Regions from separate parts of the Streptomyces sp. NPDC092952 genome, predicted to be linked through region 4. Evidence: riboswitches for the same ligand, from Rfam matches in the RefSeq annotation. Region 4 holds a riboswitch; each other region holds the start of a gene.
The links. Region 4 has a riboswitch for cyclic di-AMP ahead of ACIQGQ_RS26845 (C40 family peptidase). Riboswitches for the same ligand answer to the same signal wherever they lie in the genome.
Positions count from the first base shown of each region.

Region 1: it holds a riboswitch for cyclic di-AMP, as region 4 does, so the genes downstream of both, ACIQGQ_RS11410 (transglycosylase family protein) here and ACIQGQ_RS26845 (C40 family peptidase) in region 4, are expected to answer to the same signal.
Region 2: it holds a riboswitch for cyclic di-AMP, as region 4 does, so the genes downstream of both, ACIQGQ_RS07730 (M23 family metallopeptidase) here and ACIQGQ_RS26845 (C40 family peptidase) in region 4, are expected to answer to the same signal.
Region 3: it holds a riboswitch for cyclic di-AMP, as region 4 does, so the genes downstream of both, ACIQGQ_RS02190 (NlpC/P60 family protein) here and ACIQGQ_RS26845 (C40 family peptidase) in region 4, are expected to answer to the same signal.

Region 1 covers NZ_JBIVPT010000004.1:87,307-89,497, forward strand. The annotation lists gene ACIQGQ_RS11410 (transglycosylase family protein) at 51-815, opposite strand; cyclic di-AMP (ydaO/yuaA leader) riboswitch at 819-992, opposite strand; gene ACIQGQ_RS11415 (transglycosylase family protein) at 1,305-2,191, opposite strand, start outside.
Region 2 covers NZ_JBIVPT010000003.1:19,455-21,645, reverse strand. The annotation lists gene ACIQGQ_RS07735 (PP2C family protein-serine/threonine phosphatase) at 1-353, shown strand, start outside; cyclic di-AMP (ydaO/yuaA leader) riboswitch at 685-837, shown strand; gene ACIQGQ_RS07730 (M23 family metallopeptidase) at 849-1,997, shown strand.
Region 3 covers NZ_JBIVPT010000001.1:495,507-497,697, forward strand. The annotation lists gene pcrA (DNA helicase PcrA) at 1-584, opposite strand, end outside; cyclic di-AMP (ydaO/yuaA leader) riboswitch at 807-970, shown strand; gene ACIQGQ_RS02190 (NlpC/P60 family protein) at 978-2,111, shown strand.
Region 4 covers NZ_JBIVPT010000013.1:107,802-109,992, reverse strand. The annotation lists gene ACIQGQ_RS26850 (8-amino-7-oxononanoate synthase) at 1-750, shown strand, start outside; gene ACIQGQ_RS26845 (C40 family peptidase) at 944-1,417, opposite strand; cyclic di-AMP (ydaO/yuaA leader) riboswitch at 1,421-1,587, opposite strand; gene ACIQGQ_RS26840 (hypothetical protein) at 1,981-2,191, opposite strand, start outside.

The DNA of each region.
Region 1 (2,191 bases), on a different contig from region 4:
GCCGGACCGGGGCGGCCTGGAGGGGAGAGCCCGCGCCGCGGGGTCCCGTGTTACTTCGTCAGGTGCAGCTGCTGACCCGGGTAGATCAGGTCGGCGTCCTCGACGATGTCCTTGTTCAGCTCGAACAGCCGCTGCCAGCCGCCCTTGACGCCGTGCTCGGCGGCGATCCTGCTCAGCGAGTCGCCCTCGACGACCTTGTACTCGCCGTCGCCCTTCTTGACCTTCTCGCCGGTCGGGGTGGTGACGGTCTTCTTCGACTCGGCGCTCGGGGCCTGGCCACGGTCCGAACGGGAGGCGGCGGGGGCCTCGGTGCGCTCGGCCGGCTTCGGCTGCGCCTGCTTCTTCGGGGCGGCGCTCTGCTGCTCGGAGGCGCCGGAGCCGGCGGTCGAGTTGGCGGAGGAGTTCGAGGACGAACCGGTGTCGACGCCCGGGTCGACACCGTCGTTGGTCAGGCCGCCGGCACCGGCGCAGGCCCAGGCACCCGGGCCCTGGAGGGCGAGGAGGCGCTCGGCGGTGGCGATCTGCTGGGCCTTGGTGGCCAGGTCGGCGCGCGGGGCGTACTGGGTACCGCCGGCGGCGGCCCAGCTCGACTGCGAGAACTGCAGGCCGCCGTAGTAGCCGTTGCCGGTGTTGATGGACCAGTTGCCGCCGGACTCGCACTGGGCGACGGCGTCCCAGGTGGCGACGGAGGCGGCGGAGGCGTTGGTGGCGCCCATCAGCGGCACGGCGACGGCGGCACCCGCGACACCGGCGAGCGTGACGAGGCGGACGGCCTTGGACGGGCGGCGGTGCTTGCCCTTGCTGGAAAGCAGCATGGAACTTCTCCTCACCGACGCCTACGAGGTGAGCTGTCGGGTTCGGGCCGAGTGAGTTGCCCGGTCGCACGTCCTAGCACGCGACTTCACCCCAAGCCTGATCCGATACGTCGTCCCGACGTCCGGACCCGGCGGCTTACCTGGGTCCCCCGCTCCTGCCTACGGCGCTGTACGCGTCTGTTTTCCCTTCGACCGACGGCAGGATTCGGCGTGACGGTCGACGGGGCCCGCGGTGCGAGCGATTCCGACCGTAAACATACGCAAGCCCTACATTCAAAGATGGACACATCAGACAATCAGCCCGTACTTGCATCTGAAGAATTACTGTTTCCGCAGGTCGGGGCGGGGTGGAAGGCCCTCCGAATCGCGACACGCCGGAAGACGCAAAGAGACCCATGTCTCACTTACGCATAAGTGGACATAGGTCCCTGAACTACCCCGGTTTCCGAGGCGTTTTTAGGCGGTTTCCGGACCGCCGACCGCTCGCCCCTACTCGGCCTTCACGCCGAGATCGAGGCTCTGACCGGGGAGGATGAGGTCCGGGTCGGAGCCGATGACGTCCTTGTTCGCCTCGTAGAGCGCGGGCCAGCCGCCGGGGACCTTCTGTGCATCAGCAATCGTCCAGAGGTTGTCCCCGGACCGGACGGCGTACGTGCCGTCGGCGGCCTGCCCGGCCGTGTCGCGCGCGTCGCCGCCGCGCGAGGCGTGCCGGCCGGACTCGCGGTGGCCGCCGTCCGCGCCACGGCTCTCGTCGGCGGCCGGGGCGCCGCGGTGGCGGCCGTTCGTGCCGCTGGAGGACTCGGGCGAGGCGGAGTCGTCCTGGCCGGCCTTCGACGGCGCGCCGGTGGAATCGGACGGGGTGGCCGAGGGCGAGGTCTCCGCGGACGGCGCCTTCGAGCCCTTCCCGTTCCCGTTCGACCCGCCCTTGTGCTTGCCGGAGTTGCCGGACGAGCCGTCCGAGCCGTCCACCGCGTCCGCACCCTCCCAGGCGCTGTGGGGCGGCGTGACCACGTCCGACGTGTCGTCCTGCTCATCCCCGGAGGGGGTCGTGCCGGGGTCGACGCCGGGCAGCGAGCCGTCCGTCGCCAGGCCGGAGATGACCGCACAGCTGGGCCACGCCTGCGGCCCCTTGTCCGCCAGGACCTTCTCGGCCACCGCGATCTGCTGCGCCCGGCTGGCGAGGTCGGCGCGGTCCGCGTAGGTCTCGCCGCCGTACGCCTTCCAGACCTCCGGCGAGATCTGGAGGCCGCCGTAGGAGCCGTTGCCGAAGTCGGCGCTCCAGGCGCCGCCGCTCTCGCACTCGGCCACCCGGTCCCAGGTCGTGGCCTCGGCCGCGGACGCGCCCGACGCGCCGAGCAGCGGAATGGCGATGGCCG
Region 2 (2,191 bases), on a different contig from region 4:
TGGAGGTGCTGCGCCCCTCGGTGCCCGCGCTGCCGCTCGGCATGGGGCTGGGGGTGTGGTCGGAGCGGACGGACGAGTGGGAGCTGCCGGACGGGACGACGCTGCTCCTCTACACGGACGGCCTCTCCGAGGCGCGGAACGCCGAGGGGGTCTTCTACGACCCGGCGGCCCGGCTGCGCGGGCGGATCTTTCCGGGGCCGGAGAAGCTGCTCTCCGCGCTGACCGACGACGTACGCCTGCACACCGGTGGCGAGACGACCGACGACATGGCGCTGCTCGCGGTGGTGCGTCCCGCGCAGGGGCAGCCGGACCGGCGCCGGACCGTGCCGATCGTGGGGGCGGAGCAGGGGTGAACGGGCCGGGAGCGGGACTGGACGGCTGGGGGCGGGGCTGCACGGGCGCGGGGCGGGACTGAACGGGGGCGCGCGGGACCGGGCCGAACTGCCGCAAGGGGATGCCACCGTGCGTAATCGAAGGACGCCGCTCCGCATAACATTTGACATAACGTCAGAAACGAGTCGGCCGCTGAGTGATGGTCAAGTAGGCCTGTTGGTATGGCTATGTCCCGTAAAGTCCAGGCCAAAGACGTGAACGATCAGTGGGAACAGCTTGGAATGGGGCCCCGGTGTCTATTAACGTTCGATAACGCAGCGCGGTCGTCCCAGCCGTCATCAATGGCGGCGCCGTGCGCGAGCGCCGAATCCCGCAAGGGAACCGGGGAACCACCACCATGGGGTGAATCGGACACCTGTGTCTCGTGAGAGACGGAGGTGCCCGTAGGAGACCTTCCTGCTCCGAACCCGTCAGCTAACCCGGTAGGCGAGAAGGAAGGAAAGGAGTGCGCCCCCGTGGCGTCCAACAAGCCTGCCCCAGAAGCCCCTTCCCGGTTCCAGGGCGATCACGGCGATTACGGCACCGGCTACGGCGTTGCCGACTACGGCTACGGCACCGGCCTCGACGCCGACCGCACCGGTGAGTTCACCACCGACTTCCGCTCCGACGCCGGCGACGGCGAGGCCGAGCGCGGCTGGAGCGAGTGGAACCCCACGGAGGAGACGGTCCGCCCGGTGCGCGGCCGGCACCGTGTCGCCAAGCAGCGCACGGGACTCGCCCGCAGCTCCACGGTCCTGGGTGTCGGCGTGATAGCGGCGGTCGGCGCGGGCGGCATGGCCACCGCGCAGGGCAAGCCCCCGGTCTCCATCTCGGTGCCGGACGCGATCACGAACAACCTTCCGGACGCCAAGTCCCTTCCCGGCGTGGGCGCCCTGTTCTCCGACGGGTCCCAGACCGACGGGGCGGACCAGGGCGAGACCGCCCCGCTCACCACCGCCGGCATCACCACTGCCGAGGCCGAGCAGGGCACCACGGACGCCGGTGAGGCGCTGCGCGCCCGCATTCTCCAGCAGGCCGAGCAGCAGCAGGACGCTGCCGCCGCCGAGGCGAAGGCGGCCGAGGAGAAGGCCGCCGCCGAGAAGGCCGCCGCCGAGGCGAAGAAGCAGCAGGACGCGGCCGAGGCCAAGGTCGCCGCCGAGAAGAAGAAGGCGGAGGAAGAGGCCAAGAAGAAGGCGGAGGCGCTGCGGCTGGCCAAGCTCGCCGCCAGCTACTCCCTCCCGACCTTCTCGTACACGATCACCTCGACCTACGGTCAGGCCGGGTCGATGTGGGCCTCCGGCCACCACACCGGCCTCGACTTCGCCGCCCCGACCGGCACCCCGATCAAGGCCGTCCACAGCGGCACGATCAAGTCGGCCGGTCTGGCCGGTTCGTACGGCTACCGCACCGTGCTGGAGCTGGACGACGGTACGGAGATCTGGTTCTGCCACCAGTCGTCGATCGGCGTCAGCGTGGGCCAGAAGGTCACCACCGGCGAGACCATCGGCCGGGTCGGCGCGACCGGCAACGTGACCGGTCCCCACCTCCACCTGGAGGTCCACACCCCCGACGGTTCGGGCGTCGACCCGATGGCCTGGTTCCACAGCAAGGGCCTCAACCCCTGATCCGTCCTTCGGACACCGCTCCCCGCGCCGGTTCCCCCGGTGCCGGGGCCGGTCCGTCCGGCCCATGAACCCCGGCAGCCCCGACGCTCTCCCCCCGACGTCAGGGCTGCCGGTCCTTTTGGCTGCCAGCCCTTTTCCGCTGTCGGCCCTTTCCCGCCGCTGGTCCGTTTCCACGGGCGTCTTCCACGGGCGTC
Region 3 (2,191 bases), on a different contig from region 4:
CGCTTCGGGTCGAGGTCGAGATCGCGGCAGACCAGGGCCATCAGCCGCTTGGAGTCGGCCGCGTCGTAGATCGAGAACGACGAGGTGAAGCCGAGGCGCTTGGACTCGCGGCGCAGGATGCGGACGCAGGCGCTGTGGAAGGTCATGACCCACATGGCGTTGGCGCGCGGTCCGACGAGCTGCTCGACGCGCTCCTTCATCTCGCCGGCGGCCTTGTTGGTGAAGGTGATCGCCAGGATCTGGCCGGGGTGCACCCCGCGCTCGGCGAGGAGGTGGGCGATCCGGTGGGTGAGCACCCGGGTCTTGCCCGAGCCGGCCCCGGCGACGATGAGCAGCGGGGAGCCGGCGTGGACGACCGCGGCGCGCTGCTCGGTGTTCAGCCCGTCGAGGAGCGCCTCGGGGTCGATGACGGGGCGGGGGGCGCCGTCGCGGTAGTAGGCGTCCCGGGGCGGCGGGCCGTCGAACACGCCATCGAACAGCCCCTCCGGCACCTCCTCGGGCGCGGTGTCCTCGGGGGGCGGCGGGGGCTCTTCCTCCGAGTGCTGGAGGCCGGCCAGGAAACTGTCGTCAAAGAGGCTGCTCATCGCTTGTCGAGTCTACGGGCTGGCCCCCGGCGCCCGGCGGCCGTTCGGGGAGACGGTACGGAGCGGCAGCGGCGGCCCACGCGGGGTGAGCATCCGGACCCCCGTTACGCAGGTCACGAAAATGTATCGGGCATTTCGAACATCAACCTTCCCAGCGGCACCACGGGTTGGCTAGCGTGCTCGACCGGGCGGCCCGGCCCCCTTGCGGCGACCCACGCCGAGCGGGCGCCCGCGCCGAATCCGGGCTGCCCGTGCGGGAGTCCGGAGCCGGGGATCCACCACGCACCATCGGGGTGAATCGGTCCTTCCCCCACACATGGACCGTAGGGCGGCCTTCCGTTCGCCCGAACCCGCCCTGTCCCGGCAGGCGGTCCACGGAAGGAGATGCCCCTCTTGGCATCGCACCGCAAACCGCGCGCCCGGGTGCGTTCCACCGCACCGGCCGTCGGGCTCACCACCGCGGCCCTGGCGTCCGTGACGCTGCTCTCCACGCAGAGCGCGGTGGCCGCGCCGAATCCGAGGCCGAGCGTCGAGGACGTCCAGAAGCAGGTGGACGACCTCTACCGGCAGGCGGGCACCGCGACCCAGAAGTACAACCGGGCGAAGGAGGCGTCCTCCGCCCAGCGCGCCAGGGTCGACGCCCTGCTGGAGGACGTCGCCGAGCGCGCCGACAAGCTCAACGAGGCCCGCAGGACGCTGGGCGCCTTCGCGGCCGCGCAGTACCGCAACGGCTCCATCGCGCCGACCGCCACGTTCTTCCTGGCCGACGACCCGCAGTCGTACTTCGACCAGAGCCAGCTGATGGACCGGATGACCAACCGCCAGCAGAAGGCGGTCACGGACTTCCGCGTCCAGCAGGAGAGGACCGCGAAGAAGCGGGCCGAGGCGGTACGGAGCCTGGAGACGCTGACGACGGCCCAGGCCGATCTGCGCACCAGCAAGCAGGACGTCCGGACGAAGCTGACCGAGGCGCGCACGCTGCTGTCGAAGCTGACCGCCGAGGAGAAGGCGCGGCTCGCGGAGATCGAGCGGAAGAAGGAGGCGGAGGCGGCGCGGAAGGCCGAGGAGCTGGCGAAGCAGCAGGCCGAGGCCGAACGCAAGGCCGCCGAGGACGCGAAGAAGTCCGGCGGCACGGGGACCGGCACGGGCACCGGGTCCGGCACGGGCAGCGGCACCAGCAGCAAGGCCGAGCAGGTTCTCGCCTTCGCCCGCGCCCAGATCGGCAAGCCGTACGTGTGGGGCGCGACGGGCCCGGCGTCGTACGACTGCTCCGGGCTCACCCAGGCCGCCTGGAAGGCCGCCGGTGTGGACATCCCGCGCACCACCTGGGACCAGGTCAAGATCGGCACCCGGGTCGCGACGGCGGATCTGCGCCCCGGTGACCTGGTCTTCTTCTACGACGACATCAGCCACGTCGGCATCTACAAGGGCGACGGGATGATGATCCACGCACCGAAGCCCGGGGCGAACGTGCGCGAGGAGTCGATCTACTACATGCCGATCTACGGCAGCGTGCGCCCGGCGTAGTCCACGACGGAGTCCACGACGGGCTCCATGACGCCCGCCACGACCGAGGCACGCGCGCCGCGCACCGGCTGCCGGGTCCG
Region 4 (2,191 bases):
GGCTGCCGGCTCTCCCGCGCCCGGACCGCCGTCGTCCCGCACGCCGACCCCGAGGCCGTACGCAAGGCCCTGCGGACACGGGACGGGCGGGCGCTCGCCGTCACGGACTCGGTCTTCTCGGTCGACGGCGACGCGGCCCCGCTGTCCGAACTGGCCGAGGTCTGCCGTGCGGAGGACGCCGCGCTGCTCGTCGACGACGCACACGGCCTGGGCGTGCTCGGGCCGGGCGGCCGGGGTGCGCCGGCCGCCGCCTCGCTCGCGGGCACCGCCGGGACCGTCGCCACCCTGACCCTCTCCAAGTCCCTGGGCAGCCAGGGCGGAGCCGTCCTCGGACCGGCCCGCGTCATCGAACACCTCGTCAACACGGGCCGGACGTTCATCTTCGACACCGGTCTCGCCCCGGCCGCGGCGGGCGCCGCCCTGGCGAGCCTGCGGTTGCTGCGCCGCGACCCGGAACGGGCCGGCCGGGCCCGCGCCGTGGCCGCCACGCTCCACGAACGGCTGACCGGGGCCGGGCTGACCGCCGCACGCCCCGACGCGGCCGTGGTGTCGGTGCGCGCCCCCTCCGCGGACGCGGCGGTGCGCTGGGCGGCCGACTGCCGCGCCGCCGGGGTCGCCGTCGGCTGCTTCCGGCCCCCGTCGGTGCCGGACGGGGTGTCCCGGCTCCGGCTGACCGCGCGCGCCGACCTGACCGAGGAGGAGATCACCACCGCCGTGTCGACCGTCCTGCGCACCGCGCCCGCGGGCTGACCGCACCCGCCCCCGTACGTGTCCGGCGGCCGCTCCGCGACGGCGGGCCGCACGGCCCGGTGAGGACCGCGCGGCCTCCCTCCCTCTCCTCCGCCGGCCGGACGGGCCGGTGTCGATCAGGGAGGGGGCCGCGTCGGACGGTCTGGCGCCGAACGTGATGCACGGCCGCGGCCGCGGGGCGGGCCGGCCGGGCTCAGCCGACCCGGCCGTAGTAGACGCTCCTGCTCCAGATCTTCTCCAGCCTCACCACGGCACCGGCCTTCGGGGAGTGCCAGATCCGGTTCTCCCCGGCGTAGATCCCGACGTGGTAGACGCTGCGGCCGGAGTGGAAGAAGACCAGGTCGCCGCGGCGCCGGTCCGAGGCCGGGACGTGCTTGGCCCGGTTGTACTGCTGCTGGGCCGTGCGGGGGAGCTTCCTGCCCGCCTTCTTGAACGCGTAGAGCGTCAGGCCCGAGCAGTCGAAGCGGTGGGGGCCCGCGGCGCCCCAGCGGTACGGTGAGCCCTTCTTCGACGCCGCGATGTCGAGCGCCTTCATCGAGACGGTCGCGGCCTGGGCCTCCGTCTGGGCGCCCGGCGCGAGCATGGTGCCGCCGACGGCGGCGAGAGTGAGGACCGAGGCCGTTCCGGCCCGGGCGAGCAAGGACGGGACATGAACCTGCGCAGACATGCGCAACCCTTCGTCAGCCGCCTGTGAAGGATGACCTGTCGGGTTCGGGCCTGCGAAGTCGCCCGGCCGCGTGGTGCGGCTTCACCCCGAGGGTCGTCCGGTGTGCCCGGGCCGACCCGTTGTGCTCGGGTCCTCCACTCCTGCCGATCCACTTTCGTCGACCAGACATCCGGACGGCGGCAGGACTCGGCGTCCACCCGGACCGCCCCGCCGCGGTGGCGGGGGCTTGTCGTCCCAGGGATCTTGACCCACGGGCCGGGGGATTTCCGAGCTGAAAAACTGATATGTGAGGCTCCTCACGGCTGATCCATTCGGGTGGACATGAACCCTTCCGGACTGTTGCCGGATGACCGGGCCGGCGCGGTACCAGCGGCGGAAGCGCTGATTCCAGCTGTGGTCCGCGCGAAACGCGCAAGTCGAGCGGTCTCTTGCGCAGGGGGCTTCCTACGCCGAACGGGCGAGGAAATCCGATCACCGTGTCGGGTGTGTCGCCCGCCTGGACGGGGCGCGGGCCGTGGGCGGTGCGGCGGGCCGCGCCGCCCACGGCGGAGCGTACGCTCCGGTCAACTGGTGGGAGCCGGTGGCACGGTGACGCGCCCGGCGCGGCGCTCGCCGTCCAGGACGCGCAGCGCCCGGGCGAGCGTCGTGGTGTGGATGTGTGCCTCCCCGCGCTCGTGCATCAGTGTCAGGGCGTCCCGCAGTGCGACCGCGTGCGAGGCCAGTGCCTGTGCGGCGCGCAGTGCGCCGTAGGTGTCGTTGCCCCGGGCCGGGTTG